2 regions of the Parendozoicomonas sp. 2304DJ65-17 genome follow, and region 1 is predicted to be linked to the other one. Evidence: riboswitches for the same ligand, from Rfam matches in the RefSeq annotation. Region 1 holds a riboswitch; the other holds the start of a gene.
The links. Region 1 has a riboswitch for cobalamin ahead of ACY2RR_RS16735 (hypothetical protein). Riboswitches for the same ligand answer to the same signal wherever they lie in the genome.
Positions count from the first base shown of each region.

Region 2: it holds a riboswitch for cobalamin, as region 1 does, so the genes downstream of both, ACY2RR_RS20680 (TonB-dependent receptor domain-containing protein) here and ACY2RR_RS16735 (hypothetical protein) in region 1, are expected to answer to the same signal.

Region 1 covers NZ_JBYVJV010000006.1:312,440-328,511, forward strand. The annotation lists gene cobA (uroporphyrinogen-III C-methyltransferase) at 1-479, opposite strand, end outside; gene cobM (precorrin-4 C(11)-methyltransferase) at 476-1,240, opposite strand; gene cobJ (precorrin-3B C(17)-methyltransferase) at 1,265-2,110, opposite strand; gene ACY2RR_RS16705 (sirohydrochlorin cobaltochelatase) at 2,287-3,117, shown strand; gene ACY2RR_RS16710 (cobalt-precorrin 5A hydrolase) at 3,114-4,217, opposite strand; gene cobI (precorrin-2 C(20)-methyltransferase) at 4,227-4,994, opposite strand; gene cbiE (precorrin-6y C5,15-methyltransferase (decarboxylating) subunit CbiE) at 4,991-6,232, opposite strand; gene ACY2RR_RS16725 (precorrin-8X methylmutase) at 6,232-6,891, opposite strand; gene ACY2RR_RS16730 (cobalt-precorrin-5B (C(1))-methyltransferase) at 6,908-8,047, opposite strand; gene ACY2RR_RS16735 (hypothetical protein) at 8,051-8,827, opposite strand; cobalamin riboswitch at 8,991-9,183, opposite strand; gene ACY2RR_RS16740 (dihydrofolate reductase family protein) at 9,297-9,830, opposite strand; gene ACY2RR_RS16745 (EAL domain-containing protein) at 9,949-12,831, opposite strand; gene uvrD (DNA helicase II) at 13,164-15,347, shown strand; gene ACY2RR_RS16755 (PepSY-associated TM helix domain-containing protein) at 15,494-16,072, shown strand, end outside.
Region 2 covers NZ_JBYVJV010000010.1:136,399-152,470, reverse strand. The annotation lists gene ACY2RR_RS20735 (hypothetical protein) at 1-217, shown strand, start outside; gene pcnB (polynucleotide adenylyltransferase PcnB) at 334-1,779, shown strand; gene folK (2-amino-4-hydroxy-6-hydroxymethyldihydropteridine diphosphokinase) at 1,800-2,309, shown strand; gene ACY2RR_RS20720 (deoxynucleoside kinase) at 2,364-3,044, shown strand; gene panB (3-methyl-2-oxobutanoate hydroxymethyltransferase) at 3,249-4,046, shown strand; gene panC (pantoate--beta-alanine ligase) at 4,043-4,891, shown strand; gene panD (aspartate 1-decarboxylase) at 4,973-5,353, shown strand; gene pgi (glucose-6-phosphate isomerase) at 5,518-7,170, shown strand; gene yciH (stress response translation initiation inhibitor YciH) at 7,167-7,511, opposite strand; gene ACY2RR_RS20690 (DUF2333 family protein) at 7,630-8,667, opposite strand; gene ACY2RR_RS20685 (transglutaminase-like cysteine peptidase) at 8,775-9,419, opposite strand; cobalamin riboswitch at 9,585-9,780, shown strand; gene ACY2RR_RS20680 (TonB-dependent receptor domain-containing protein) at 9,955-11,823, shown strand; gene cobO (cob(I)yrinic acid a,c-diamide adenosyltransferase) at 11,877-12,473, shown strand; tRNA gene ACY2RR_RS20670 (tRNA-Ile) at 12,576-12,652, shown strand; gene ACY2RR_RS20665 (hypothetical protein) at 12,708-14,144, opposite strand; gene ACY2RR_RS20660 (iron-containing alcohol dehydrogenase) at 14,413-15,573, shown strand; gene ACY2RR_RS20655 (acyl-CoA thioesterase) at 15,585-16,022, shown strand; gene ACY2RR_RS20650 (hypothetical protein) at 16,029-16,072, opposite strand, start outside.

The DNA.
Region 1 (16,072 bases):
CATGAAGTACGAGCCTGACCACACTGGTGACCACTGGCAAAGGTCACATCAGACGCCATGCCAATGCTGGTTAGCGGGAAACCAGCATAAGCTGCTGCCCCTAACGCGGAAGAAATACCGGGAACAACCTCAAAGGGAATATCTCGTTCCAGCAGGTCATCACATTCCTGTGTGCCACGACCGAAGATGAACGGGTCACCGGCTTTCAGGCGCAGAACACTTTTGCCTTCCATCGCCATTTCGATGACTTCCGGATGCATGCCGTAGCCAATCTTGTTGTGATAGCCACGGTAGCCAATGGAAACCATATCTACATGGGAAGGAACCAGTGCAAGCAGTGCCGGACTGATCAAAGCATCGTAGGCGACAACATCAACCTGACTCATCAGGTTTTTGGCTCTTACTGTGAGCAGGCCTGGGTCGCCCGGCCCTCCACCGACAAGATAAACCTTGCCGGGGTGAACAGTTGCTTTACTCATTCCGGGAACCTCGCGGTGCGGAAGTCGTGGCTGAAGGTTTTGTCGTACAGCTTGGAATCGTTGAAGTCGGTGCAGCCCAACACCTTACCCACAACAATCATGGCAGTTGCGCGGATATCCAGTTCTTTCACTTTCTCGTGAATATCGGAGATCGTGCCGCGAATAATGCGCTGCTCAGGCCAGGACGCTTTTTCTACAACGGCGATTGGGTAGTCGTCTGGATAAACAGTTTTCAGGTCGTTGCACAGCTTCTTCAGCATGCGAATGCTGAGATAGATGCACATGGTCGCTTCATGCTTGGCCAGCTCCAGAATATTTTCTTTCTCGGGAACAGGAGTACGGCCGGGCATGCGAGTGAGAATAATGGTCTGGCACACTTCCGGGATAGTCAGTTCCTGGCCAAGGGCCGCAGCGGAAGCCTGGAAGGAAGAAACGCCGGGAATCACTTTCCAGTCGATACCCAGTTCATCCAGGCGACGAATCTGTTCAGCGATAGCACCGTAAATGCTGGGATCGCCGGTATGAACACGGGCAACATCCTGATCTTTCTCGTGAGCTTCACTCAGCACATCAGTGGTTTGATCAAGATCGAGATCAGCAGAGCTGAGGACCAGTGCGTCTTTATTGGCACGGGCGACAACTTCCTTTGGCACAAGGCTGCCGGTGTAAAGAACAACGGGGCATTGCTCAACCAGTTTGGCACCTTTTACGGTGATGAGATCGGGATCGCCTGGGCCTGCGCCAATAAAATAAACGGTCATGGTCTTTAATCCTGTGTACTTGTATTACTTGGGCTCTTGAAGAGCATCAACGTTCAGTGTGCGGCCGCGCTTCTGGCCTTCGTAAACACTGCCGTCTTTCAGGTCGTATTTTTTTGTGTAGCCGCGAGGCGTAACAATCATGTCTTCGAACAGGTAGCTGGAGCTGTTACCCACCTGAACGGCGGCCAGCATGCCAATGGGATGTTCCAGGAAATGTTCAAGATCGCTGATAACAATCTTCTGATTGTCACGGTAGGCACCCTGAATAATGGCAACAGGAGTGGATGCCGGGCGGTGCTGAAGCAGGATTTCTCTGGCTTCAATAATCTGCGACTGGCGACGCTTGGACTGAGGGTTGTAGAAGGTGATAGCAAAATCAGCTTCAGCCGCCGCGTGAATACGCTTGCGGATAACTTCCCATGGCGTGAGCAGGTCAGACAGGGATATTGTGCAGCTGTCGTGTCCCAGTGGGGTGCCAATCAGGGATGCGCAGGCGTTAGCTGCAGTAATACCGGGAACCAGCTGATAGTGAATGCCATCTTTGCGGGTCCAGTCGCGATCCTGCAGCAGTTCCAGAACCAGGGAACCCATAGCGTACATGCCAGCATCGCCAGAAGAGATCAGTACCACGGAGTGGCCTTCTTCCGCTAGATCAATGGCGCGGTTGGCCCGATCAACTTCCTGAGTCATGGCAGAACCAATCAGTTCTTTGCCTTCGCACAGTTCTTCGATAAGGCTCAGGTAAGTTTTATAACCTACAACAAAAGCTGCATTTTCAATGGCCTCACGGGCCATAGGTGCCATCAGCTCAGGGCTGCCGGGACCAATACCAACGACTGTCAGTCGTCCTTTCTCTGTATTACCCATCATTCTCGGTTTCAGTTAGAATAAAAGACATCAAAACATTTCAATTCCACTGCGAAGCCACTCCCGCCAGAGACTGCTCCGCACCATTCCCAGACAGGAATTCCTGATAAGCACTCTTTGGACTGTTCTGCGTACGTTTGCAGAATGCTTATCACCAACCCCTTTTTCAGGAATCTGTCATGAAACGTTTTCGTCACTACAATAAGGACACGGCTATTGTCCTTTCCTGCTTCGGCTCCGTTGTGGAACAGAATCGCTATAACAAGCTGGCTGACTCTGTTCGTGAAGCCTTTCCGGATTACCCGGTAGAAATTGCGGTTACCTCCCGCATGGTTATCAAACGACTGGCCGCTAAAGAGGAATCCTCCCGCTGGCTGAATCTTCCTCAGGTTCTGGCTAACCTGGACATGGAAGGTTATCGTCGTATTGTCGTTGTCTCCTGCTACCTCTACCCCACCGACGAACACAGTGTTGTGCTCAATACTGTGAAAGGTTTCGAACAGTTCTCACTGTCCCGTTTCGCGGTAACTCCTGCCTTGCTGAATAAAACCGGTACAGCGACCAAACTGCTGCAGGCTATTCACGAACGCCATCCTGTCGTTGATGGCATGGCTAACCTCTATATCAGCCATGGTTCTCCTCAGCTGGATAACGCGGGTTATTCTGCTATCCAGTACAGCCAGAACTTCCTCAACCGCATGGATCACCGTAACTTCAGCTGCTCCCTTGAAGGCGCGTTTCCATTCCACGCTATGCGTGATGGTCTTATTCGGGATATCCGTTCAGTTGTTAACTGCGAACGCCCGAAACTGCGCCTGATTCCTATGCTTCTGGTGAGCGGCAACCACTTCGAAAATGACTTAATGAGCATCAAAGAACAGCTCAGTGATCATTTCGACATTGAAGTCGCCGAACCTGTGAGTGGAGATCGTTTCTGTCTTCTGGATATGCCAGAGCTGGTGGATATCCTGAAAGACCAGATCGAACTCGAGCTCAAAAAGCTGCCTTAAACCTCTATACGACAAGCGGCCAGCGTCATGTTTTTACCCTCTTTCGAGAGGGTAAATTTGGTTTTAGGAATCAGTAGTTTCTTGGCACCGCTGGCGTATAAAGACGCGGCTTCGCCAACAGAGCTGACTCCCACGCAGCGACGAACCACTTCGGAAGGGTTTTCAATTCCTTCCACCTTATCCAGCACTTCTGCGGGATAGGTTTCAAAAGGCACACCAGCCTGATCGGCGTAATCAATAAACGCCTGCTCATCACTTTTGATGGAAATACTGGTCAGCTTGGAAACGCTTAAAGGGCTGACAGCGTTTTCCGTGCAAATCTGAGCAATACCTTTCTGGATCACCTCAAGAGGCGTTCCCCGGTCACACCCCAATCCCAGAACAATAGTTTTGGGGCGCCAAAGCACAGCTCTATTGATCAGGTCAGGACGCTGTTCCAGTAGCTGGCTGCGATCTGAGATCAGCACGTAATGTTCAGCGGCATTATTGGAATCAATATCAGACAGTTGCTTGGTAACTCGAATATTCGCAGGCAAAGGTTTACCCGCTGGCCACCAACCTGTTTCACCACACTCCTGAATCACAACAACTGGATCACCATTCACAACAGCGCTGGCGACCGGGGTAATAGCTTTCTCGCAGGCAGGATCAAGAATCCAGCCAAAAGGCTTACCCATGGTGTCTACAGACAAGGTTTGTGAAGAGTCTGACGCAGTGGTTAAAACCGCCTGTGCATCCAGCAGTTGAGCCAGATGCTGCGCAGTATCGTTCGCGCCGCCCCGGTGACCGGAAAGAATGGGAACACTCCAGTTGGCGTTCTCATCTACACAGATAACAGCAGGGTCCTGCCGTTTATCTTTGATCACAGGAGCAATCATCCGCACAGCAATACCAATGCTGAAAAACATCACATGGTTGCTGTACTGGTTGAACTGCTCCGCTATGACATTACCCAGAGAACTGGTGATTTCCCGCGCGCCTTCCGGCGCTTCAGAAAACAGTTTGGATGAAACAAAAAGCTCAGCATCTTCCAATTGATCTCGAAGAGCCGTGGCTTTCTCAAGTCCCTTGCGGGTAATGGCATAGAGGGCGTATTGCATCAGTCAGCCTTAAACGTTCTGGCTTACGCCGGTGCGCAGCACGCCTTTGCGCTGACGGATAGAAATCTGAACCATGGAGAAGTAACGGTTTTCTTCCGGTACATCTTCGAGGTTTTTGTAAACTTCCTGCTTCTCCAAGCTGGCGTGAGACACGTAAGTGGCTTTATCCAGAATATCCAGGTCCTTAAGCATGGCGATTAGCTCAGGAATCATTCGCCCAGCTTTGATCAGCATAATGGTGTCGAACCCTTTCACCAGAGTCGGCAGCATGTTGATGCCGTAAGTGGCAGGAACCACGCAGAAACGTTCTTCACCTTCAGCCAGTGGTATACCGGTTGCGGCAGGAACGGCAGTTACGGAAGTAATGCCGGGAACAATTTCCAGTTCAACGTCTGGCCAGCGCTCTTCGTGCTCGTCCAGAATGTAGTGCCAGGTGCTGTAAACAGATGGGTCACCTTCGGTGATAAAAGCAACATCTTTACCAGCAGCCAGACATTCACCAATAGCGTCAGAAGCAGCGTTCCAGGCGGGAACAGTAATGGTTGCGTCCTTGGTCATGGGGAACCACAGGAACATACGCTGGCCTTTCATATCATCTTCAGGAACAGCGCCGGTTACGATATCCCAGGCAAAGGAGTCGTGGGCTCCCTGCTTCTTTTCTGGAATGGCAATAACATCAACATCCTTCAGCAGATTGGCTGCACGAAGAGTCATCAGGTCTGGCGCGCCAGTGCCCACACCTACCGCATAGAGTTTTCCGTATTTCTTTGTGCTCATGGGGCAATCGCCTTGGTAATAGTAAATAGATGAATTGGGTTCTCGGCCCGGTAACCGGTGTAGCTGGCAATAGGGCGGTTACGAGAGATATTGATCAGGCTTATGGAAGGTTCGACCGACAGATTCTTAAAGCAGTGGAAAGCCTCGGTAACGGTGTCGAGGGTCACGGCGCTGAGTAGAAGACGACCGCCGGGTTTTAAAACCTCGAAGCAGTGGTTGAGAATCTCAGCCATCTGCCCGCGGGTGCCGCCAATAAAGATTGCGTCTGGTACCGGAAGATCCTGCAAAGCTTCCGGTGCCATGCCGGGCACAACCTGCAGATGATCGACCCGATGTTCCTGAGCATTGGCGCGGCAGAACTCGACACATTCATCAACGCTCTCAACGGCATAAACTTCGCCGCGCCACGCCTGCTTGGCTGCTTCAATTGCGATAGAGCCGGAACCTGTGCCGATATCCCAGACAACGGAATCCGGAGTCAGGTTTAAACCGGCAACAGCCAGTGCCCGCACTTCCTGTTTGGTAATTAAACCTTTGGCTGGCATGCGCTTGCGGTAAGCGTCATCGGAGCAGTGGCGGTCGTAACCATTCCACGGTTTGTGTTGCTCATTCACCAGAATCATTACGTTCAGGGGATCAATGGATTCCGGGTCAGCCTGTGCCAGATCGGAAACATTCCACTGAGTCACAGATTCTTCTGTTCCACCCATGCGGGCACAGATATGAAGTTGCCAATCCAGTTCACCATAAGCTTGCAGGTGTTGAGCGACAGCTACTGGGTGATGAACACGATCCGTCATCAACGCAAACTTCTGGCCTTGCTGAAGTTTACTAACCAGCCCTTTCATCGGACGACCGTGAACCGAAAGAATGGTTGCGTCATCCCAGGGCATATTCAGTGCAGAGAATGCCAGCTGAATACTGGCCGGAGATGGAATAAAGGAAAGATGTTCTTTCTCAACAAGGCGAGAAAGCCTGCGACCAAGCCCGTAAAACAACGGGTCGCCCGATGCTAGAACACAAACATTGTTTTCGTAAGAGGTTTCGATGATGCGGTCGAGATAGTTCTGCAAACCTCTGCCGCCGAAAGGAATACGCTCACCGGTAAACTGAGGAAAGAATGATAACTGTCGTTCACTCCCGGCCAGAACCTGAGCCTGCTGAACAGCGCCAATGGCTTTGCTGTTCAGACTGGAGCAGCCATCATCGCCCATACCGATAACAGTGATGGCAGTCATTAGTTTGCCGCCTGAATCAGCAGGGAATGAATGGAAGAAACGATAAGAGTGCTGCCACCTTTACGACCAAGAGAGGTGATATAAGGCGCAATCTTTGATTCGTGCAGCTCATCTTTAGATTCCACAGCGGACACAAAGCCAACAGGAATACCGATAATCAGCGCTGGCTTGATCTCACCATCTCGAACCATACGCATAGCTTCGAGCAGAGCCGTTGGTGCATTACCAACACCGATAATCGCGCCATCGAGAAGGCCTAGATCCCGTGCCTTGTGCATGGCCTGAATAGAACGGGTGTTACCAATCTCCTTGGCCTGGGCAATAACATCTTCATCAGAAACAAAGCAGTGAGCGGTATTGGCAAAGGCGCTCATGCGAGCTTTGCTGAGGCCGGATACGATCATAGAAACATCGGAAACAATCGGGCAGCCCTTGCGCAGAGCTTCAATGCCAGACTGAATGGCGTCGTCACTGAACTGGAACAGTTTGGCGAACTCAAAGTCACCGGTTGTGTGAATTGCACGACGAACAACATCCCACTCACCAGCATTGTAACTGTGTTCACCGCCAATCTGGCCACACACTTCTCGATCAATAATGTCGAAAGAGCTTTCTTCAATGTGACGCCCCATAGACGTCATCTGTTTCATTATTTCCATTTCAGATTCCCTAAATTTATTGATGCTGGCCCGCGGATTGTTCGCAGGAGCCAAGAAGCTGGCCTTGAAAATCAATCAGGTAACAACTCACTGGGAAACTCTTGCGGCCATAGCTTTCAGCGGCAGCTACAACCCTTTGGCAAAGAGCGTTATAGATCGCAGCGGTGTTGGTTTTGCCGGAATGATCGTTTTGCAGCAGTTCCAGAACATGGCGGGCAGTGTTGGCTTTGCGTATGTCTTCACAGAGTTCAGAAGGTGCGCCATGTTCACTGGCAAGTGTGGAGAGCATATTGAAGTTGACGGCAGGGCCGCTGACATGAGTCATCATGGCTCCGTCTGCCAGTTTGGCAATTTTCCCAATCATGCCGACGATCAGAACTTTTCTAGCCTTGTAGCGGGCAGCTGATCGCAAACCGACACCGACAAAATCTCCGGCCTGAACAAAGCTTTCTCGGGGAAGTTCCGGAAACTGGGTCATGGCAAACTTTTCTGTTCGTCCACCAGTGGTAAGGGCGAAGCCAAAAACATTGTTTACAGTGGCAACCTGAATGGATTGCCGAACGCTGGCAGCGTAAGCCGATGTGGAGAATGGTTTGACTGTGCCCCGAGTGCCGAGAATAGATATCCCGCCAATAAGCCCAAGGCGTTCACTAATCGTTTGTTTCGCTAACTCGCGCCCAGCAGGAACACTGATAATGACTTCTGCTCCCAGGTGTTGAGAGTGATCCAGTTCCTGCTGAACCATTTCGGTAATGTTTTTGCGGGGAACCGGATTAATGGCTGGGCCACCTACTTCAAGCCCAATGCCGGGTTTCGTTACCCGTGCAACACCTTCACCACCTTCAAGCGCAATACCGGGATTATCTTTCAGGCAAACCTGCGCACAGATTTCTGCACCGTGAGTGCAGTCTGGGTCATCTCCGGCATCTTTGGTAATTGCGCAGAGAACGCCTTCCTCTAAAAACTCTGTGCGGGTAATCGGGAATGTGACATCGCTGCCAACAGGCAGAGTTATGGTGATGTCGCTTTGCTCCTGACCAGACAGCAATGTCTTCACTGCAGCGCGGGCTGCGGCTGCGGCACAGGCGCCGGTGGTATAACCACTGCGTAGCTCTTTCTTATCTAGACTGCGACTGATGACAGAGTGTTTGGCCATGATTCAGCGCACCATTTTTTTCACAAAGTAACGTTCATCAAGAACCTCTGTGAGCGGGCGGCGTTCATCTATAGCTTGAAAGGCTTGCAGCCATTGCTCATCCGAAAGTTCATCACCGTGGGCAATCCAGGAACCGTTATTTACCGCGGTTTCACCGGGTTGAAGGTTTTCATAAATCACGGAAACACTGCCGCTGCGGCAGGCTCCGCAGCAGTGGCTACGGGTGATTTTCATTCTGCGTTCGCCTTTGCCTAGACCAAGCTGTTTAGCGATGCCTCTTAATCGGTGAGCAAAGGTTTTGCTTTCCTGTTGTGGAATACAGGGCTCAATACCGCAGAACACCATGTGTGTTCGGTATTCAGCCAGAGGTAAATCTTTTATGCGGGAGAGGGCGAGGGCGACACGGTGGCCTTCAACTTCAATGATGCGTGGTTCAGCCTGAAGTTTTTTGCGGCCACTGTTGAATAGTGCGCAGGTAGATGCCTGAAGCAGAAGGCCTTCCAATTCACCGTGATATTTGTGAACGTATTTGTCCATGGCTGCCTGCCAGCGTTCAGGGCAGGTTTCCAGTTCCAGAGACATACTCTCAGCAATGTCTGAGAGAATTGGTTTTATAAGACTTTCCCGTGCGCAGGATAGAGAGGCTAAAACATTAAAGTCATGCTCGCCGTCTTCCATAAACTGGTTGATTGCAGCGACAAGAATATTTTTAGGACATTCGGACTCTGTGGCTATGCCAAGAAGAAGGGTAGTGCCTGTACCAGAGGAGCAATGGGGCATGTGAGAATCCGGTTTACCTTATTTTCTGTATCCAAAGCGTGCGCAAAAACAGGCGTGGCTCTGTTCAGAAGGGGGTAGAAAAACCGGAAACCAAAAGTATGACTACACGATCAGGTACACCCGCCTGATTCTTAACAGATAACGCGCTGTAGCTAGGGTGTGAACACACCCTCATGTTCTGGCTGGTATCCTGACTTCAGGGTCGTGGCATTTTGGTTAGCCTTCCCAGGAATTTATTCCCAGTGGCAAAATGACCAAACGCTCGCCTGTTACAGTTGCGGGCACAGTTGAGGATTCTCACCTCATTCCCTGTTTTCAGTTCATTCACTGAAAACACCAAAACACTTAAAAGCAATGTTGCTTTTAATAATGCTGTGAAGGGTATAACGGAGCACAAGAGTTCGTTATGAGGGAAAGTCGAAGGTTGTACAAAAAAGCAGGTAAGGTGAGTGGGGGTTTTGTATGGAGTTTAATGTTTTCGTCTGTATCGTGTTTTGATCAGGCCATTTTGAAAAATTTCGGTATTAATATGCTCAAATTCCATGTGTCCGGTAAGAGTGCCGAATAACTGAGTTCCTCCTCCTAATAGAATTGGCATCTGGATAAGTGTCATTTCATCAATCAGGTCTTCATCAAGAAAACTCCGAATAACCCGGCCACCATCAATGTACAGACGGTTTGCTTTCTTCATCTTCATGGCTCTGACGATTTCATGAGGCGTGCCTGCAAATATCTCAACTTTCCCTTTCAATTCTTCAGGAACTTCTTTCAGGGTTTTACTGAGCACAAATGTTGGTTTGGAAAACGGCCACTTGGGTGAGGATTTTCGAATGGCCTCGAAAGTCTTGCGACCTATCACCAGACCATCAATTCTGAGCATGAATTCCACAAACCCATAATCAAAATTATTAGGGTTGGGAGGATCTGTCAGGAAATTCAGTCCGCCATCGCGGTCAGCGATATAGCCATCCAGGCTGATCCCGATAAAGACTTTGGCAGACACGAACACCTCCTTGTGTGCTTTCTGCTGTAATGGATTTCAATCTCCGCTTTTATCAGTAAAGCGGGTAATCCCCTCCTTTGCAGGAAGGGATTATTTCAATATAGAAGGAATTAATAAATTAAGCGGTTATCTGCAGGCGGTGGGCTAGAAACTTATTGAACTCCGTGACCGGCAGAGGTTTGCTGATAAAGTAGCCCTGCACTTCATCACAAGAATGCTCCTGCAGAAAATCGATATGAGACCGGCTCTCTACTCCTTCTGCCACCACCCGTAAATCCAGGCTGTGAGCCATAACGATTATTGCCCGGGTTATGGCTGAGTCATCGTCATTGCTATCAAGGTGGGAAATAAAGGAACGATCGATTTTGAGGGTATCAACAGGTAAACGCTTCAGGTAACTGAGAGATGAATAACCGGTTCCGAAATCATCAATGCTCAGGGTTACGCCCTGATCCCGCACCAGAGTCAGCATTTCTATGGATTGTTCAATATCGTCCATCAGCTGACTTTCTGTGATTTCCAACTCCAGCAGGTAAGCAGGCAGCTCCGTTTTCTCGAGAACTTCCCTGACCTGTTTAGCCAGATTTCCTTTTCGAAGCTGATGCGCTGAAATATTCACCGAGACACGTATTTCCCAGCCGCGGTCCAGCCAGGCACGGGCCTGTCGACAGGACTGTTCCAGTACAAAGTCTCCAATATCATTAATCATGCCGGTTTCTTCAGCCAGAGCGATGAATTTCCCCGGCATCACCAGCCCGTCTTCCGGGTGGTTCCAGCGAACAAGAGCCTCTGCCGTCGTAATAGAGCCTTCTGCCAGTGTCATCTTTGGTTGATAGAAAACTTCCAACTGGTCGCCATCAATGGCCTGCCGCAGGTTACGTTCCAGAATCATCCGCTCGTGGGATGAGGTGCGCATATTCTCATTGAAGAACTGTACGGTATTACCGCCCAGGTACTTGGATTGATTCATTGCCGTATCTGCCTGAGAGATCAGGGTTTGCAGCTCCCGGCCATTTTCGGGGTACCGGGCAATACCAATACTGGCACCGATTAACAGTTCATGGTTGTCGATGGTGTAAGGCGTGCTGAGAGTATTAATAATCTCTTTGGAGAGCTCTTCCAGAGTTTCTTTGTCTGTCCAGTTATCAATAACAATGGCGAACTCATCACTGGCCAGTCGAGATGTTGTATGAACCCGTGCTGTATGGCGAAGCAATCTGCGGGAAACCTGGCGAAGCAGTTCGTCACCAGTGGAATGACCTAAAGAATCATTGATCTGTCGGAACCGATCCAGATCGATCATGATCACAGCCAGTTCCTGATTTTCCTTTTCTGCAATCTTCAGAGCTTCATGGAGACGAGAGTGAAACAGTGCGCGGTTGGCAAGGCCGGTCAGAGAGTCATAGTTGGAAAGGTAACGCAGTCGCTCTTCTGTTTCTTTATGCTGGGTAAGATCCTTGAATAGGCCAACGTAGTGAATCAGGTTGTCCCTGTTATCCTTTACCGCATTAATCTGAATCCAGATAGGGAAGGTTTCACCATCTTTACGGTGTTCGATGATTTCTCCTTGAACGTGGCCTTCAATAGACAGGGTTTCCAACATATTGCGGTAACGATCAGAGCTGCCATATCTGGGATTCAGGTCGAGAGTAGACTTACCAATTAAGTCTTCATCAGAATATCCCGTTAAATCTCTGAACGCCCGGTTCACGGTCATAAACTTGAAGCTGGTATTCAGTACGAAAATCGCATCGCTGGTATTTTCAAACACGGTAAGAGCCAGCCTGGATTCCTGCTCATACTGGCGTTCAAAGCTGATGTCCCGGCGGGTACCCAGCATTCTTGAAGCACGCTTTCTTTCATCCCACTCAACAACCTGACCGCGATCTTCCACCCAGACCCAATGGCCTTCTGAATGACGGATACGGTAGCGGGCAATGTACTGTTCTTTCTTACCCCGAAGATGAGAGATGATGGCTCGGCGAACGGAAAGGCTGTCTTTCGGGTGAATCAGGTGCTCGAGGTGCCCTTTAAAGCCATCCAGTTGATCAATGTCGTAACCAAATAACTCTTTGAACCGACTGTGATAAATCAGTTCGTCTTTCATATTCCAGTCCCAGAACCCAAGACGACTGGCATCAAGAACCTGTGTCAGGCGCTGCTCACTCTCCTGAAGGGCCAGGCTGGCTTCCTCTCTTTGAAGAATCTCATCATTAAGGCGGGAGTTGGTACGAGTCAGTTCACGAGTGCGGTTGGAAACAATATGTTCAAGGTTAGCACGGGTTTCTTCCAGATCCTGGCGGGCTTCATCAGTTTTACGATTTTCTTTGGCCAGTCGTTTACTGAGGGCCTGATTCATAAAGTGTCGGGTAAGGCCATTTATCGAGACTTTATGAACATACAGGGCCGGGTAGGACATAAATGCCAATAGCGCCGGGCCTGCAAGAGCCCAGTTTCGGAAATCGGCCGGAGAATTTAACCACAGCCAGCCTGACACACCCAGAGTCAGTGGGACTGAAAAGAAGAAAAAAGCTGGAAGGTAGCTCGAATAAAGAGCAGCACAAGAGAAAATAATGGCTGCCGCTGCTGTGCATAGAATGATCAAATTTATAATGCTATGCAGAGGAAAAAACGTTACAACAACGGCTGTCAGCAACAGGCTGGCAATAAAGTTGGCAAGATTAAAAAGGAAAAACCAGATTTCCTGTCGCTTTGAAAGGTTCAGCTCACTGGAAAGAAAGGTCTTGGTCATGCGATTGCGTAGCAAGCCGAACCCAACAAAACCAGCTACGAAGATGGCAGCAGGAAGATAGCTCTGGGCAGACCATAGCATTAGAAATGTCAGGGCGGAGCAAAGGCCAACAATAATAAATAATCGCAAAGAGCCTTTGTGCAGGTGTTTCAGTTGTTCGGCACGCACACGGGTCTTCAGCCAACCCTTGTCGGTGTCGACAACGGGAAGGTCGAGAGTGTTACTGAATTGTTGGGCCGTGTGGTTCATAGACTCAGGAAGTTACACCTTTTGGTAATGCTCCGGGCATCCTTACCCTGTTCTTATTTTTTTTGGTGCTTCCGTTCTAATTTTATTAAGCCGAAACAAGCAATTAATGGCAAGTCAAAAATGCGGCCAATACTTACAAAGTATCAGTTTTTGTCAGTTTAACGACATGTGTTGTTTTTTCAATATGGGGAAAGGTGTAGTTGATTGGGTATATGTTGAGCATTGGAGGTCAGCCAACAGAATCTTAACGGATAAACACCGGCGGCCGTTTTCGTTACACTTGGCAGTCTGGAATATTCAAGCCTATCTCACCGGAGCCACTGATTAGAGCTATGGACGTCACCGCAATTCTTGATTCTTTGAACGATGCCCAGCGTGAAGCCGTTACTCTTCCGCTCAGCTCTGGTTTGGTATTGGCCGGTGCCGGCAGTGGTAAAACCCGGGTGCTGGTGCACCGAATTGCCTGGCTGGTACAAACGGAAGGTTTATCTCCGTGGTCAATCATGGCGGTAACTTTTACCAATAAAGCTGCCGCAGAAATGCGTGGCCGTATTGAAGAAATGTTGGATATGCCTGTGCGTGGTATGTGGGTTGGCACTTTCCATGGTCTTGCTCACCGTATTCTGCGTGCTCACTGGCAGGAAGCTGGTTTGCCGGAAAACTTCCAGATTCTCGATAGCGATGACCAGCTGCGAATCGTAAAACGTATTATGAAAGCCATGGGGCTGGATGACAGCAAATGGCCACCCCGCCAGGCTCAGTGGTTTATTAACGGTAAGAAAGACGAAGGCCTGCGCCCTCAGCACTACGATCCCGGCCACGATCTGTATGAGAAAACCATGCATGCCGTGTACACCGCCTATGAAGAGCAGTGCCAGCAGCTGGGTGTGGTGGACTTTGCAGAGCTGCTGATGCGTTCCAATGAACTCTGGCTGACCAATATTCAGCTGCGTGACCATTACCGTGACCGTTTCCGTTACGTGCTGGTGGACGAGTTTCAGGATACCAACTCCGTACAATATGCCTGGCTGCGCAACCTTGTTGGAGAACGCGACAACATGATGGTTGTGGGTGATGATGACCAGTCCATCTACGGCTGGCGCGGCGCGAAGATTGAAAATATCCACAACTTCACCCGTGACTTCAGTAATGCCAAAACCATCAGGCTGGAGCAGAACTACCGTTCAACCGGCACAATTCTGAAAGCCGCAAACACACTGATTGATAACAACCCCGGCCGTTTGGGCAAAGAGTTGTGGACGGACGGTGTTGATGGCGATCCGATCCGGGTGTATTCCGGCTTCAATGAAGTGGATGAAGCCCGCTTTATCAGTGACCGCATTCAAAGTGCAGTTGATGGTGGAATGGCTCGCAGTGATATTGCCATCCTGTATCGCTCCAATGCTCAATCACGGGTTCTGGAAGAATCCATGTTGCGCTGCGGTATTCCTTATCGCATCTATGGCGGGCAGCGATTCTTCGAACGGGCAGAAATCAAAAATGCCATGGCATACCTGCGCCTTTCCAACAACGTGAATGATGATACGTCTCTGGAACGTGTAATTAATGTTCCGCCCCGTGGTATTGGCGATAAAACCGTACAGTCTATTCGTGATGTAGCTCGTGGTGCCGGTATGCCTATGTGGCAGGCTGCCAGGCAGATGATTAACCAGAAACTGCTCACTGCCCGGGCATCTAACTCTGTGAATAACTTTATTGAGTTAATAGAAGGGCTTTCTGCTTCAGGTGATAGCTTGCCACTTCACGAGTTTGCTGATCACTGTATTCAGATCAGCGGCCTGATTGAGCTGTACCAGAAAGAGAAAGGTGAGAAGGGCAGAGCCCGGATTGAGAACCTTGAGGAACTGGTATCTGCCTGCCGGGAGTTTGATCCGGAAGAAGTGTTTGATGATGAGGAACAGGAAACTCTCGCACCGCTGGATGCATTCCTTGCCCATGCGGCATTGGAAGCCGGTGATACACAGGCCGATCAGTTTACTGACAGTGTGCAGATGATGACTCTGCACTCCGCTAAAGGCCTGGAATTCCCATTGGTTTTCCTGGCCGGTATGGAAGAAGGTTTGTTCCCTCACAAAATGTCTATGGAAGACCCTGACGGCTTGGAAGAAGAACGTCGTCTTTGTTACGTGGGCATTACCCGTGCGGAAGAACAGCTCTACATGACCTATGCCGAAAACCGCAGACTTCACGGTCAGGACACCATTAACCGCCCATCACGCTTCCTGCGGGAAATTCCCCGTGAACTGATGGATGAAGTGCGTCTGAATGCCAGTATCAGTCGCCCGGTAACAGCAACATCGCGAGCGATTGCCAGCGCCGATGTTCCCGGTACCGATCTGCGTTTAGGTCAGCGGGTTTTCCATGAAATGTTTGGTGAAGGTGTTGTTCTCAATTTTGAAGGGCAGGGTGCTCAGGCTCGTGTTCAGGTGAACTTTGATTCTGAAGGCAGCAAGTGGCTGATGGTGGCTTACGCCAAATTGGATGTGTGCACCTGATACATTGTTCAGCTTCAAAAAATACCCCGACTTGTACGGGGTATTTTTTGAATGCGACTTTTTGCCACATTTTCACAGAAACAAAAATTAGTAGTATTCGGAGGAGGATTAAATAGCCATAAGGCCTGAGACAAATAAGAAAACTAATGAATAAAAATATTTATCGAGCCATGTGGCGCTGGCATTTCTTTGCTGGTCTTTATGTCATCCCCTTTATGCTGATGTTGTCGATAACCGGTTTGGTTATGCTGGCCTATCCGTGGATAGATGCCTGGCAATACGGTGATGAATTAACAACCGTTGAAGCTCCTGCTGAAAATCAGCCTTTATCGTTGCAACAGCAATTGAACGCTGTGCAGAGTGCATATCCAGATTCGAGAGTTGCGCAATTTGTTCCCCCTATCTCTGATCAAAGTTCCAGTCTGTTTAAGGTCAAAGGTGAGAACGGCACAATACTGACTTTTGTAAATCCCTACACTGCAGAAGTTCTGGGAAGTTTTGAAAACGCAGATCGTCTGTACACTATCAGCGATGATATTCATGGAACATTTCTGTTGGGAGAGACCGGTGATGCTCTGATTGAGCTGGCAGCCGGTCTTGGCTTTTTACTCTTGATATCGGGCCTTTATCTGCACTGGCCAAAAAACAGTGCTGGCCTGAAAAGCATGTTTATTCCTATGTTCTTGAAACCTTCTGAATGGAGTAAGGGGAAAAGAGCCGCCTGG
Region 2 (16,072 bases), on a different contig from region 1:
TCAGAATCTTCCTCAGTTGCCCAAGCAGATACAGTTTCCTCTGGCCTATTATGATCGCAAGCTTCACTCCTATCCGGATTGGTATCTGGAAAGTCGCCTTGAAGATACCGAATGGTTGAGCAATATGCAGAAGACCATGGCCAGTCAGGTGATAAGTGAAGCGCTGGTTAAACAGTGTCCAGGAGATATGATCTGGTGGCTTTACCTATCAACCTGACAGAGGCATCTGTATAGCCAAACTGTCTCTATTCCGAGCCTGATGTTAATATGTCCGTTTCCTATGCATCGAACAGATGTCTTGTTCATGGCAGTAACCAGAGATCACAGCATATTATGACTGGCGGGCGCAAAGGACTCATCGGATTCCTGTCCAGGCTTTTCAGCACGGATGCATCATCCACACCGGAGCCGGTTCGACGGACGATTTCCCGGGATGAACACTCAATTTCCCGTAAAAACATCAGTGATAATGCCCTGAAGGTACTTTATCGTCTTCGCAGCCAGGGGCACGAAGCCTGGCTGGTGGGTGGTTGTATTCGGGATTTGTTGCTGGGTTTATCGCCAAAAGACTTCGATGTGGCGACCAGTGCCCCTCCGGAAGTTGTTCGCTCTCTGTTTCGAAACTCCCGCATTATCGGGCGCCGCTTCAAACTGATTCATGTTGTTTTTGGGCGGGAAGTTATTGAAGTTGCCACCTTCCGGGCGAACCATGACTCCGTGCCTGCAAAACAGCAGCATAAGGATGATTCCCATCACTCAGACTCCGGGCGGATTCTGAGGGATAACGTGTATGGCACTATTGAAGATGATGCCATTCGTCGTGACTTCACCATTAATGCCCTCTACTACACCACAGATGATTTCACTGTTCACGATTTCTGTGGTGGTATGAATGATATTGAGAACAGGCTGATTCGGCTGATTGGCGACCCGGTACGCCGTTACCATGAAGACCCTGTTCGTATGCTCAGAGCGGTTCGCTTTGCTGCCAAACTGGATTTTCAGATTGAAGAATCCACAGCGACCCCGATTCGTGAGCTTGGTAATCTTCTGCGGGATATTCCTTCTGCGAGACTCTTTGATGAAACGCTGAAGCTGTTTCTCTCTGGCTATGGACAGGAAGTTTTGGGACTTATGCGGGAATATGATCTGTTCGAGCCACTATTTCCGGCAACAGAATCTGCATTGTTCGACAACCCGCAAGGCGAACGACTGCTGGATGAAGCCCTGAAAAGTACTGACAGACGCATTCAGCAGGAAAAGCCTGTTACCCCGGCATTCTTCTATGCTGCGGCTCTCTGGCCTCCTGTGGTGGCTATGGCAGCTGATCTGGAAGCTCAGGGTTTGCCTCCTGTACCAGCGTTGCATCAGGCTGCTATGCAGGTTGTTTCCAATCAGTGTACTCACACAGCTATTCCCAAGCGGTTCTCAATTCCTATGCGGGAAATCTGGGATTTGCAGAGACGCTTGGAACGTCGTCAGCCTCGCCGGGTGAATGAGCTGCTAACTCATCCACGTTTCCGTGCTGCTTATGACTTCCTGTTGCTGCGTGAAGCTTCCGGTGAAGATTTAGGTGGTGCGGGTCAGTGGTGGACAGACTACCAGGCCGCACATCCTGAGTTGCGGGCAGATACTCGTCAATCTCACAGCCATCAGCACCGTGAGCAAACCCAAAGTCGTGGTGATGATAAGGCTCCGAACCGCAATCGTCGTCGCAGAACCCGCAGGCGCAAACCTACCAGCAATAATGCTTCTCGCAGCCGGCAAACCAACGAATAGTTTTTGAAGAAGGTAGAACCATGTCCTGCGTTACCGCTTACATCGGTTTGGGCAGCAACCTTGAAGCGCCAGATCAGCAAGTGTTATCTGCCATTGCGCAGATAGCTGAGATTGATCAAACTGAATTGATTGCAACCTCCCGCCTTTATCGCAGTGATCCTGTTGGGCCGGGAGATCAGCCGGATTACATCAATGCGGTAGTTGCAGTGAAAACCAGCCTTAAGCCTTTGCCATTGCTGGATGCTATGCAGGCGATTGAGCAGAATCATGGGCGGGTGCGCCATATCCGCTGGGGTGCTCGCACCCTTGATCTTGATATGTTGCTTTACGGGGAAGAGATTATTGAGAGCGTACGCTTAATCGTTCCTCATAAAGAAATGCACTGGCGTAATTTTGTTTTACGACCACTGGCAGATATTGCTCCTGAGCTTGTGCTCCCTACTGGACAAAGCCTGAAAAAGCTTTTACAAACTAGTGGAGAGGAAGGACTTTCTGCGATTGCGGAGATTCCACTGCCACAGCCTGCCTGATGGCACAATTCATAAGAATAAAAATAATAAACATATGACAGGGGAAAGTCGTACATGGAAGCAAGGTTGGCTTCGTATCCATTAAGGGAAGACTTTCCCCGGTTTATTGCTGTAGAAGGGCCTGTTGGTGTTGGTAAAACAACGCTGGCTCGGCGTTTGGCCAGCACGTTCAATTATGATGTTCTTCTTGAAGAGCCTCCCAGAGAAAATCCTTTTCTCGAACGTTTCTACCGTCATCCTCGTCAGGTCGCTCTAGCGACCCAACTGCACTTTCTGTTTCAGCGAGCAACACAGCTCCAGACTCTTCGTCAGAATGATATGTTTGAAGAAGTGCGGGTTTCTGATTTCTGCATGGAGAAAGATCGCCTGTTTGCGGAAATGTATCTGGATGCCCATGAGCTGGAACTCTATGACCGGGCCTGGAGTATGCAGACCCGAGACCTGCCAAAGCCAGAACTGGTCATTTATCTGCAGGCACCGGTAGATGTTCTGAAAGAAAGAATTCGTGAACGAGGGATTGAAGCGGAGCGACTGATAGGAAATGGTTACCTGAAACGTTTGAATGAAGCTTACGCTCGCTTCTTTCACTACTATCAGGATTCGCCATTACTGATAGTCAACGCCGCAGAAATCGATCTTGTGCACAATGAGCAGGATTACCACCAACTGGTAGAAGAGATTCTTACCTGTCGAAAAGGGCGACATTATTTCAACCCCAAACCATCGGACTTATAGATAAGAAGCTTATAACCTGCTGTTTTCCCAATGGTTCACCCACGCATCCCTCCTGTCTTGCAGCAGTTACGCAACGCAATACCAGAAAACAGGTAAATTCTGCACTGGAAAAGAGCCCGCATTTCCACCAATATAGCGCGTCATTGCATCATCGGATAAGCCTGACTCGAGAGAGGATGGCACCAAATACAAATCCAGGGTTCTATGGCCAAAACCACTCTCCATTCTCTACTGGAAATGAAGCAGACCGGTGAAAAATTCACCTGTCTCACATCCTATGACGCTACTCAGGCGCATATGGTCAGCAGTCAGGGAACAGATATTATTCTTGTGGGTGACTCTCTGGGCATGGTTGCCCAAGGCAGAGATTCCACCGTACCAGTTACTATGGAAGACATGATTTATCACACCCGCTGTGTGAGCCGTGGCAATACCGACGCCATGATCATGTCTGATATTCCTTTTATGGCCTGCTCTACCCCGGAACAGACTTATCAGAACTCCGCTGCGCTTATGCAGGTGGGCGCTGAAGTCGTCAAGCTCGAAGGTGGGCGCTGGTTATGCGATACCGTTCGCGGCTTGTCTGAACGTGGTGTGCCAACCTGCTTGCACTTGGGGCTGACTCCTCAGTCCGTAAGCATGCTGGGCGGTTACAAAGTTCAGGGGCGTGACGAAGAATCCGCCAACCGAATGATTGAGGATGCCCGCCTGCTGGCAGAAGCCGGTGCGAACATCCTGCTGCTGGAGTGCGTTCCTACACCTCTGGCCCGTGAAATTGCTCGTTCTGTAGACGTACCAGTTATCGGTATTGGTGCTGGCCCTGATACAGATGGTCAGGTTTTGGTGGTTTACGACATGCTGGGTATGACCCACGGCCGCAAGCCTCGTTTCGTAAAAGATTTCATGGCAGAAGCTAATACGCCAGCGGATGCCGTTGCCAGTTTTGTGGCAGACGTTAAGAGTGGTGCCTTCCCCGCTCCAGAGCATGGATTCGACGCATGAACACCATTTACAGCATTGAAGAGATTCGTGACTACGTTCAGACCGTAAAAGCTGCTGGCAAAACAGTTGCACTGGTTCCGACCATGGGTAACCTCCATGGCGGTCACCTGACTCTGGTAACCAAAGCACAGCAACTGGCGGATGTTGTGATTGTCAGCATCTATGTCAACCAGATGCAGTTTGGCCCTAACGAGGACTATCACAGCTATCCTCGCACCATGGCTCAGGACGAAGCCCTGCTGGAAGAACACAATGTGGATATGGTTTTCGCGCCAACTTCCCACATTATTTACCCGGAAGGCCTGGATCATCACACCGAAATCAAGGTTGAAGCTCTGGATGGTATGCATTGTGGCAAGAGCCGCCCGGACTTTTTTACTGGCATCGCTACGGTTGTGACCAAGCTGTTCAACATCGTTCAGCCAGATATGGCTGTTTTTGGTGAGAAGGACTTCCAACAACTTTGCATCATCAAGAAGATGGTGAAAGATCTGTGCCTACCTGTTGAAATTATTGGTGCCCCAATCGCTCGCTCTGAAACAGGGCTGGCCCTCAGTTCTCGCAATGGTTACCTCTCACCTGAAGAGCTGGAGCAAGCCTGCCTGCTGAGTAAAGAGCTGAACAAAGCCAAAGAAGCCATTGTTGCTGGCAATGTGAATTACGACATTCTTCAGCGTGATGCGATAGCTCATCTGGCAGAATCCGGCTTCCAGCCAGACTATTTCAATATTATCCGCCGCTCAGACCTGCGGCCTGCAGGACCAGATGATAAAGCGCTGATTATTCTTGCAGCTGCTGGTCTTGGCAAAGCCAGATTGATCGACAATCTGCAGATTGACTTGTAAAACAAGTCCCGAACAAGTATTTTGCGCTGCACTGCGGTAGATACTTACCACAACGCAGACCATAGAAGAAGGAATATCCCGATGCAGAATGTAATGCTGAAGGCGAAGCTGCATATGGCCAGCGTGACACATGCAGTACTGAACTACGAAGGCTCCTGTGCCATCGATAGTAATCTGCTGGACATGGCTGGTCTCCGCGAATTTGAGCAGATTCAAATCTACAACAAGGATAATGGTGAGCGCTTCACCACTTACATTATCCGTGGTGAAGCCGGTTCTGGAATCATTTCCATGAACGGTGCAGCCGCTCGTCTGGTTGAGCCAGGTGACCGCGTGATCATTTGTGCGTATGGCAATTACTCTGAAGCTGAGTGCGCCAATCACAAGCCTGCTCTGCTTTATATGAATCCAGACAACACTGTCAGCCACAGTGCCAACGCGATCCCTGTTCAGGTAGCGTAAAAAAACCTTCATACAGAAGGTGCTGATTCAAAGGAACTAAGCCGCTAGTCTGTTAATCAGACTGGCGGTTTTTTGATTTATCAGATGTTTGCAGCCCAGGAACAATGCTTGCATTGCATGTTCAGTTAAACTGTTTTCAATCTGGTTTTTCGGAGCATCAAGGAATGACCACACAATCTTCAGCCTTACCCGGTTTTTCTGCGTCTTCCGAGTTGGGAAAGCTATATCAGCAACTCCCTGCCGATTTTCTTCGTACCGCACTTGCAAAAGAAACTGACCGCTTTGATCGTTATTCCATTGATGCCTGTAGCTTGTTGCTGGATTACTCCCGGCATCTGATTGATGACAAAATTCTCGAGAAACTGTTATCCATAGCCACAGAAGCTGATATAGCGGGAGCTATTGAGAGCCAGTTTACTGGTGCTGTTATTAACAGCACGGAGAAGCGGGCTGTACTTCACAGCGCCCTTCGCAGCTTTGATGCTAAAGAAGTGTTGGTAGATGGCAAAGACGTAAAGCCAGACATTCATGCCGCACAGGAGCAGATGAAAACTATCTGCCAGAAAATTCATTCAAATAAGTGGTGCGGTTACACTGGTAAACCTATTCGTCATGTTGTGAATATTGGTATTGGTGGCTCTTATCTCGGGTTGAAGGTTGTTACAGATGCACTGAAACCTTTCTATAACGGGCAGATAACGCCTCACTATGTGGCAAATATTGATCCAGCAGAAATTTCCAATGTCCTGGCGTCACTGAACTCTGAAGAAACTCTTTTCATTATCGCTTCCAAAACATTTACGACACTGGAGACACTTTCTAACGGCAGAATTGCAAGAAAGTGGCTCCTGAATAACGGGCTTAAAGAGAGTGATTTAGAGAAACACCTGATTGCTGTTTCCAGCAATATTCAGGCTGCAAAAGAGTTTGGAGTTGCCAAGGAAAATATTCTTCCTCTGTGGGATTGGGTTGGTGGACGTTATTCTCTCTGGTCTTCTATCGGGCTGATCATTGCTCTCACTGTCGGCTATGAAAACTTTGCCGAATTGCTGGCTGGCGCAGGTGAAATGGATGAACATTTCAGACGCACTCCGTTTAACCAAAACATGCCAGTCATCATGGCGTTGCTTGGGCTTTGGTATCGCCATTGGGGAAATGCTCAAAGCCATGTTGTATTCAGTTATGATCATGGCCTTCGTTATCTACCAAAACATCTCCAGCAAGTTGATATGGAAAGCAACGGTAAACGGGTTCAGCACGATGGGGAGCCTGTTGCCAGTGTAACTGGCCCTATCGTTTGGGGTGGTGCAGGCACTAACGATCAGCATGCTTACATGCAGCTGTTACATCAGGGTACATGTACGATTCCTGCTGACTTTATTATGCCAGCTACCAGCCACACGCCTATTGATAGCCAGCATGCCTGGTTGTTCACCAATGGGTTGGCGCAGGTGAATGCATTGGCAAACGGGAAAACTCTGGAAGAAGTAAAGACAGAGCTGAAGGCTGCTGGTAATTCGGTGGAAGAGATCGAACAGCTTGCACCACACAAAGTCATTCCTGGAAATCGGCCTAGCACTATCCTGTTCTGCGATTCCCTGACGCCAAAAACGTTAGGAGCAATTCTCGCGCTCTATGAACAAAAGGTATTTGTGCAGGGTGTGATCTGGAATATTAATTCTTTTGATCAATGGGGCGTGGAGCTGGGTAAGCTGCTCGGCAAACAGCTTTACCCAATGATGGGAGGCGGAGACACCAGTGAGCTGGACAGCCCTACCCGCAATATTATTGAACGTTTCCGCAAAGCGAATACTTAACCACCAGCACGTTTTGCGTTGTGCCCAAGCTTGATCAATTCGGCGACCATGGTATCCACATGGTCGCCCTGTAATTCAATAGCGCCATCTTTTACTGCACCGCCACCACCGCAGCGTTTCTTTAGTTGTTTAGCAAAGGCTTTCAAATCGTTGCCTGCCATTGGTAAGCCTGTGATAACGGTCACGGTTTTACCGCCACGCCCCTTTTTCTCTGGACGAACACGAACAACACCGTCTGTCTCAGGGACTTCGTTCTTTGGTTTTTTATCTTCTTTTATGCGCCCTTGATCTGTGCTGTATACCAGACGAGTATCGACATTGCGGGAGTTGTATTTCGCCATGGCCTGATTTTCTCAAAAAAGAAACTGCTTAAAGAAAGCGGAAAGGAGAGAAGATTACTTGAAGAAAGGCATTTGATAAATCCATACCGGCGGTTGCCGGTATGGATTCAGAAAAGGATTAGCCTTGGGTCAGCAGAGTACGCAGGTCAATAATCGCAGCGTTCGCACGGGAGATGTAGTTGGCCATTACTAGGGAATGGTTAGCCAGAACACCGAAGCCGCTGCCATTCAGAATCACCGGACTCCACACAGTAGCCTGGGTTTCTTCCAGTTCACGAATGATCTGACGCAGGCTAACCAGTGCATTCTTTTTCTCAAGAACATCCTGGAAATCAACTTCAACAGCCTGCAGGAGTTCGATAAGAGCCCAGGATGTGCCACGAGCTTCGTAGAATACATCGTCAATCTGAGTCCAGGGTGTTTTCACCTGAAGTTCCGCAGCTGCAGGAGTAGATTGTTCAGCAGATGCATCGCCAGCCAGATCTGTATTCAGGCGGGTTTTGCCAACACTGGCACTCAAACGCTGAGACAGTGAACCCAGGCGGGTTTCAACATCGCGCAGCCACTGAGTCAGATTGTCTGCACGGGTGTAGAACTGTGCAGGGTTTTTATTGTCGGAGAGGCGCAGCAAGTAGCTGTCTAGCTTATCAATACCGCGCTGGTATTCACCTTCACTGGAGGGTAGCGCCCAGCTTTTAGAGTCAAAGTTAAACTGAGGCTCGGCAATAGCCAGATCAGGATCTTCTTTGGATTGGGATTGTGAACGACTGAAATCTTTTCGCATTGCACGGGTAAAGTCTCGCAGCTGTACCAGAACACCAAATTCCCAGTTGGGCATGTTGTCCATAAATACGCCGGGAGGTGCTATATCGTTACGGGTATAACCGCCGGGTTTGTTGAGGAGAGTTTCGCCAATGGTGATAGCTGTAGCGGTGGAGGTGAAACCTGCCACGACTGGGCGATTGAGTTTGGTCGCTATGGCGGTAGCATTTTCATTAACATCAAAAGCTTCTGGCTCCTGACTCCAGTACACACCGAGAATGATCATCGCAATCACATACAGTGCGATAATAATGCTGATGACTTTCCCCCAGCGATGACCATTAATGTCTGACATCGAGTCAAACAATCTTTCTTTCCAACTGCCCAGGCCCATAGTGTCCCCTTTTCTTCCAAAGCTGTTCGTTTTGATAACGAAGTGGAAAACTTTGGGGGCTATTATGGGCAATGCAAGCCTGAACTAATAGGCTTTGGTGGCAATAATCATTCGCTGGAAGGCCATATACCCGGATTTTGAGATTTTTCCTGAAGTGAAACCCAATGACTCAGTCGTGAGGCCTGGCCTATACGCTGTTCCTGATATTGCTGGTCCAGTAGCCAGAGGCCGGAACTATTGAAGGAATATACAGGCTCCAGATCACCTCGCCGTTGTGGTGATTGCATAGCACTGGTTAAGTTGTCCAGAACCACCTGTTCACCATTACCGGTATTAACGAGTAGGACCATATGGGCTTGTCTAAGAGTTAATGAGCGCACGTATGCCAGCCTTAATCGGCTGTCATCCATTCCCAAGCGCCGAAGACTGATGTATTTGGCAATGGCGTAATCTTCACAATCACCTGTGCCACGATTGAGGAATTCTGAAGGAGAGGCCCAATAATCTTCCTGCCCCCAGACAGTTTGATCGCTGCGGAAAAGGAGAGAATTGAAGAAGTTGTTCACTTCCTTGAGGCGCTCACTATCTGGTGCTGAGCGCAAACGGGCTACAAGCTGTTCCCAGGCGTCGAGACGCTGGTCTGTAATACCTGCTGATGGCGGGGGGAGATTGGCTGGCAGCGAACTGGCACTTACAGCAGCACTGCTCAGCCCAATGACCCCAGCGGCCAGGACTGCTGCTATAGACTTCACGGATCACACTCCCTGTGTACGACTTAACCACGAGATCCTTAGATAACTATAGACAGGGAGAGTGACTGTATTTCGCCTATGGCGGGGATGTTGCCCTATACATTCGTATTGCACGCGAATAATATTGGCGCCTTGCGCAAAGGTGCCTGAATTGACGCATGAAGAAGTTATTTTTTTCGTGCTGAGTAGGCTCAATAGGGAATCAGGTAGAAAGCCTGAACTGTGCCCGCAACTGTGACAGAGGAGTTTGCCTCCAACCGTGTTGTAAACGGTAAAACCACTGAAGTGATGTCGACTTTGGGAAGGTGGAGTCAGGCGATGATACTGGAGTCAGGAAACCTGCCTTTGTGAAAATGGAAAACTGGGCGGGAATACCCAAGTAGCCAGCGCGACCTGTTGTGGTCCTGTCTTAAGGAATTTTGCGGATGAGTAAAATTCTCGGACGGCTGTTCTCAATACTCCCTCCCTTTTCCGTTTTTATTTCTCAATGAAGGCTTCGGGCCAGAGCCTGAATAAAACTGGAATATAAAAAAGCATGCGCACACAGCTCTCACCCATAGCCTTGGCAGTTTGTTTGCTGCCAATAACTCAAAGCTCCGTGGTTTCAGCAAATGGCAATGATGTCTATCAGCTTGATGACGTTGTTGTAACTGCCACACGAACTGCCCAGACAGTTGATCAGACACTGGCACCTGTTTCAGTTATTACCCGTGAAGATATTGAAACCTCTCAAGCTGCCAGTGTTCCTGATTTACTGAATACACTTCCTGGTGTACAGATCAGAACATCTGGCGGCCCGGGTTCTGCAGCTTCAATCTCAATAAGAGGGACTAATAATAATGAGTCCTTAGTGCTGGTTGACGGACAGAGAATTGGCAGTGCAACTGTTGGCGGTGCCAGCCTGCAGTATTTTTCTCCAGAGCAGATCGAACGCATTGAAGTTGTCCGTGGCCCGGTTTCCAGTCTTTATGGCGCCGACGCTATTGGTGGAGTTGTTAACATTATTACGCGCAAAGGCAGTACAAAGCCCTCTGCGACCATCAAAGCTGGCTATGGCAGCAGAAACACAAGAGAGCTGAGTGTTTTCGCTTCTGGAGGAAACGATGCAACGCGTATAGCTGCCGGAGTGAATGCCTTTGATACTGATGGCTATGATCGTACCAAGCAGGAACACGGTACTGATACGGATAATGACGGCTATAAAAATGTCAGTGGTAACTTGAGCATCAGCCATAAACTTTCTGACAAAGACACGGTGTCAGTCAGCTTTCTGCAGAGTGAAGGTGAGTCAGAGTACGATACAACCTCATCTTCCACACCCTTCTCTACTCCAGTTAACAAACCGTACTATGAATTCAAACAGCAAGCGGTTTCTGGTAAGTACGAGCATATTTTCAACGACAGGTGGACGACATCTTTAACGGCTGGGTATAACCAGGATTATCAGAATGCCAAGGACTCTCCCTATGGTCGCTCCAAGTTTGACACTCGCCGCCATAGTTATAACTGGCAGAATACTATCGCCACATCAGAGAACAGTCTTCTGATTGCAGGAGTTGATTACTATAAGGACAGAGTCATCAGTTCTACCGACTTTGATGTAACCTCACGTGATAATAAAGCCATATTTGCGGAACAGCAGATCAACTTTAACACCTACGATCTGCGAGTTAACCTACGGCGGGATGACAATGAAGTGTATGGCAACGAAACGACCGGTGGCTTTGCTCTCGGCAAGAGCTTTGCGTCCGATATCCGTGTTGTAGCGTCGTGGGGCAAAGCCTTTAAGGCTCCAACATTTCAGGATCTCTACAATGTTTTTGCCCCTAATCCAGATGTGAAACCCGAGAAGTCTTACAATACCGAGTTATCTGTCAGTGGTAAAAGCATTGCGGGCTTACGTGCTGATTGGTCTGTTAATGCTTTTGAAAACCGTATTGATGATAAAATCTCCCTCAATCCTGCTCAAAACTACCGTGCTGAGAATATCAGCAAAGCGAAGATTAAAGGGCTGGAGTTCGCACTGGGAACCAAGCTGGCTGACTGGGATCTGCAGGCTAACCTGACTTTGCTTGACCCTATGAATGAAGATACAGACCAGCAGCTGCGTCGTATAGCCAAGCAACGCCTGATTGTGGACGTTAGCCGTCAGTTCGGTCGTTATACGTTTGGCGGCATCATGCGAGCGCAGAGCCATTCCTGGGACAAAGACGCTCCAAAAAACACAGACCGTGTTGATGGCTTTGCTACATTCGATCTGCGTGCGAGTACCCAACTTACGAAAGAGTGGAAAACTGATTTGAAGCTCGTTAATTTGTTGAATAAAGATTACCAGACCAGTTATGGATACAACGAAGAGCCCCGTGGTGTTTTTGTTTCCGTTTCCTGGTCTCCTGAAATTTAATCGAACTGTTTATATCAAGGGGCAGCAGTGCCCCTTTTTTTGGAGCCAAGTCTATGACCAGTTCTGACGACAAGTACAAACAGCGCATGCAGCGCAAAAAGGAACATATCGACAGCAAGATTGCTGAAGCGAATGAAGAACGCGGCATTATTATCCTGGTTACCGGTAACGGGAAAGGGAAAAGCACTTCTGGCTTTGGAACTGTTCTGCGCTGCGTTGGCCACGGCCTGAAAGCCGGTGTTGCCCAGTACATTAAGGGTAAATGGGATTGTGGTGAGCGAAATGTTCTGGAGAAGTTAGGTGTAGAGTTCCATGTTATGGGAACAGGTTTCACTTGGGATACCCAGAATAAAGAGCTTGATACCAAAGCCGCTCAGGAAGTTTGGGTTGAAACCAAAAAGATGCTGGCAGATCCGGAGATTACCCTGGTGCTTCTGGATGAGCTGACCTACATCGCTCGCTACGGTTATGTGGATACGGATGAAATTATCGAGGCGCTGAAGAATCGCCCGAAAATGCAATCTGTGATCATCACCGGCCGAGGGTGTCCGCAGGCTCTGGCAGATATTGCAGATACAATCAGCGAAGTCAAAGACGAACGTCACGCTTACAGAGCAGGGGTAAAAGCCCAGATTGGTATCGACTGGTAAGCCAGAGGAATTATTTTTCAGAAAAGCCCTAAAAATCATAATCATATAGAGGTTCAGGACTGGCACCAAAGAACCTCTATGCGTATAATCTGACGCCGCTGTGGGCCTATAGCTCAGTTGGTTAGAGCAGGGGACTCATAATCCCTTGGTCGCAGGTTCGAGTCCTGCTGGGCCCACCACGAATACCAAAGCCGAAGCGGTTAACAACTGCTTCGGCTTTTTTGTATCTGTCTTTTAATTGCTGCCCCATATTGAAAACAACCAATCTGCCACCTTCTTAACAGGGCCACTCTGTTCTAAAGGTTCAGCAGGTCGTTTACGTTTCCTTCGCTCATCTTCACTGGTGGGCGGCTTACTTGCTGCACTGACGAAGCTGTCAGCTGACTCGGAAGAGCGCCTGAGGTTGCTCATAACAATAGTTTCTCTCTGAGGTATTACTATCGCTACGGCGGACTCCCCTTCATCGTCACTCTGTCCGTGTTCCGAAGGTTCTTGTGTGACTTGAAAAATTGGGGGAGGGGTTTGGGAGGATTTATCACTTAGATGCTCTTCATCGGACACATGAACAACAGTTGGAGTACTTGAGCATCTGGAAGATGTTTCATCTTCTTCATTGCTACTCCGTTCGTGTTGTGAAGTAGAACGTTCTTCTGGATCAACTAAGGATTCTTGACCAGATGCACCATCGCTTTGATCTGTTTCATCAGGCACCGCAATAATCTCTGGACTATCCGAGTGTCTGGAAGCCGACTCGAAGTCTTTTAAGGAATAGTGTTCCCAGATTGATCCTGTTTCCTCATCAACATCAACATTGCGTGCAGAAGCTGAGTGCACGGAGGCAGATTCATATAGGTTTGAGTCGTAATCCTCCCAGACAGACTCTGTTTCCTCATTAACATCAACATCGCATAGAGAAGTTGAGTGCACAGATACAGGCTCAGCTATGCTCTCTTCATAGTATGTTTCCCACTCTGACTCTTCACCGTCGGAACTATGAACACTAGTAAGGGACGAGTGATGGGAGGATAGAACAGAGCCTTCTAAGCTAGAGCGGTCCCAATCAGACTGATCATCATCATCATCTTCCTCCTCACTGTCGCTCTCAGCTTCTGGAGATTGACCTCTAAAGCGATTGGACAAACTAGTCAATTCATCGAGGTCGAGAAACAAGTCTTTTGATGGTGTTTGTGATTCCCCTTGGCACTTATCATGGGTATCAATATCCAAAAGATTACTTTTATTTCCGCAACCCATACACACAACAGTTATCTCTGCCATTTCCTGCTTGGCATCACTCTGAAAGTCCCTCAATCTGCGAATGCTTGGCTTGTGATGCTTATTATCAAAAGGGCAGGGCTTCCTTTTCTTCAACACCTTTTCAGCGCATGTACTACAAACAGACTTGTCTCGTTGAGCAAGACAAACTCTGTTTACTGAAATGAAATCGTCAAAGCAAATTTGGCAACTCGGCAGAATTGTGTTTGAAGAAACCAAATAGACGGTATGTAAATAACCATGCTTGTTAACATGGGTGCCTTTAATGACTTTCGGCTGAATGTCTTTTGCCTTATCCGCTTGAGGACCTGTTTCACCAGTATTTGATTCTGGAGGAGTCACTCCGCTGGTACCAGAAGATGAGCTTCCAGCAATGGGAACAGATGTTGTATTCATAAGACTCCCTTCTATAGTGACGAAATATCCAATTGAGTATCTATGACATAAATTTTTCCTAGCCATTCATATTAAGTAAGCAAAGCAAACACATATACATAGGCTGGCTAACAAGCGTGACCAGCAAGTATTCATTTATGTATGTTGCCTGATGTTTCCCAGAGGGTTTTCTGGTATCCCTGAGAGACTTTTTCTAAGCACAACTTTTCCTAACCGAGGTGTAAAGGTACTATCAAATCCAGCCTGAATAATAAAAAGAAGACACGGCATGGATGGATTTACGTTTCACGCTCCCCAAAAAATCATTTGCCAATCTGGTGCAATTTCCAATCTGGGAGAAGTTTGCCTGCAAATAATTGGTAAGCGTGTTCTCGTGGTTACCGATCAGGGGATTGTGAAAGCCGGATTGCTGGATCCTGCGTTGTCAGCACTTGAAAATGCTGGAGTGAAAGCAGAGGTTTTCGATGGCGTGGAGGCAGATCCTGCTGAGCATTTGGTTTTAAGTGCCACTAAGCAAGCCATTGCGTCTGATATTGATGGCGTTATAGGTCTTGGCGGTGGTTCGTCTATGGATGTTGCCAAGCTGGTTGCTCTTCTGGCAAGAGGCGAAGAGTCTCTCGCAAGTATTTATGGTGTTAATCAAGTCAAAGGACAACGCCTGCCTTTAATTCAAATTCCTACAACTGCAGGCACTGGTTCTGAGGTAACAGCTGTTTCTATCATCACGGTGGGTGCAACTGAGAAGAGAGGTGTTGTTTCTCCGCGCCTGCTTCCAGACGTAGCTCTTCTTGATGCGGAATTAACACTTGGTTTGCCGCCAGTTGTCACAGCAACAACAGGTGTTGATGCCATGGTGCATGCTATTGAAGCATTTACATCTCGTAATCCAAACCATAACCCTGTTTCAGATACTCTTGCTCAACAGGCACTGACCCTTCTTGGGACAAATATTGAAGAGGCAGTACACAACGGCGCAAACCTAAAAGCCCGGGAAAATATGTTGCTGGGCTCTATGTTGGCAGGGCAGGCGTTTGCGAACTCTCCTGTGGCTGCGGTTCATGCTCTGGCTTATCCACTTGGTGGGATTTTTCACCTTTCCCATGGGTTAACCAATGCGCTGCTTCTTCCCCACGTTATGCGTTTTAACCAGAGTGAATGTGTTGAGCAATATGCTCATCTTGCCCCCTTTGTATTCCCAGAACTTTCAGTGATTCAAAACATTGAGAAACGCAGTCAGGCATTTATCAATTCACTGGAAGAACTGAATGGAACGCTTGGTTTAAAAACCAGATTGAGAAACTACGGCATTCCTGAACCTGCGCTGACAGGCTTGGCTGACAGTGCCATAAAGCAAACAAGGTTACTGGTTAATAATCCTCGCGAAGTTTCTGAGGCAGACGCATTAGCAATTTATCAGGCTGCCTGGTAAGGAAAGGATTCATGTCAGCATACAAAACACCTGAAGTTCGAGCAGATTATAAACATTTCATCACCATACCAACTCGCTGGATGGACAATGACGTTTATGGCCATGTCAACAATGTGCAGTACTACAGTTACTTTGATACTGCCGTAAATCGTTACCTGATTGATCAGGATGTTCTGGATATCCATAACAGTGAAGTGATTGGGCTGGTTGTAGAAACCCAATGTCGTTATTTTCGCAGTGTAGCTTTTCCAGAAGATATTTATGCAGGTATAGGCGTTGCTCATTTAGGGAACAGTTCTGTTCGTTATGAAGTTGGTCTGTTCAAAGCAGGTGAGGATACACCTGCGGCTCAGGGGCATTTTGTGCATGTGTATGTGGATAGAGAAACCCAAAAGCCGGTTTCTCTTCCTTCTGGGTTGAGAAGGGTTCTTGAAGCTATCTCAGTTTAGAACTGTTTAGTCGCAGAGTTTTTGCCGGATGAGAAGTTCCAGGCCATCGA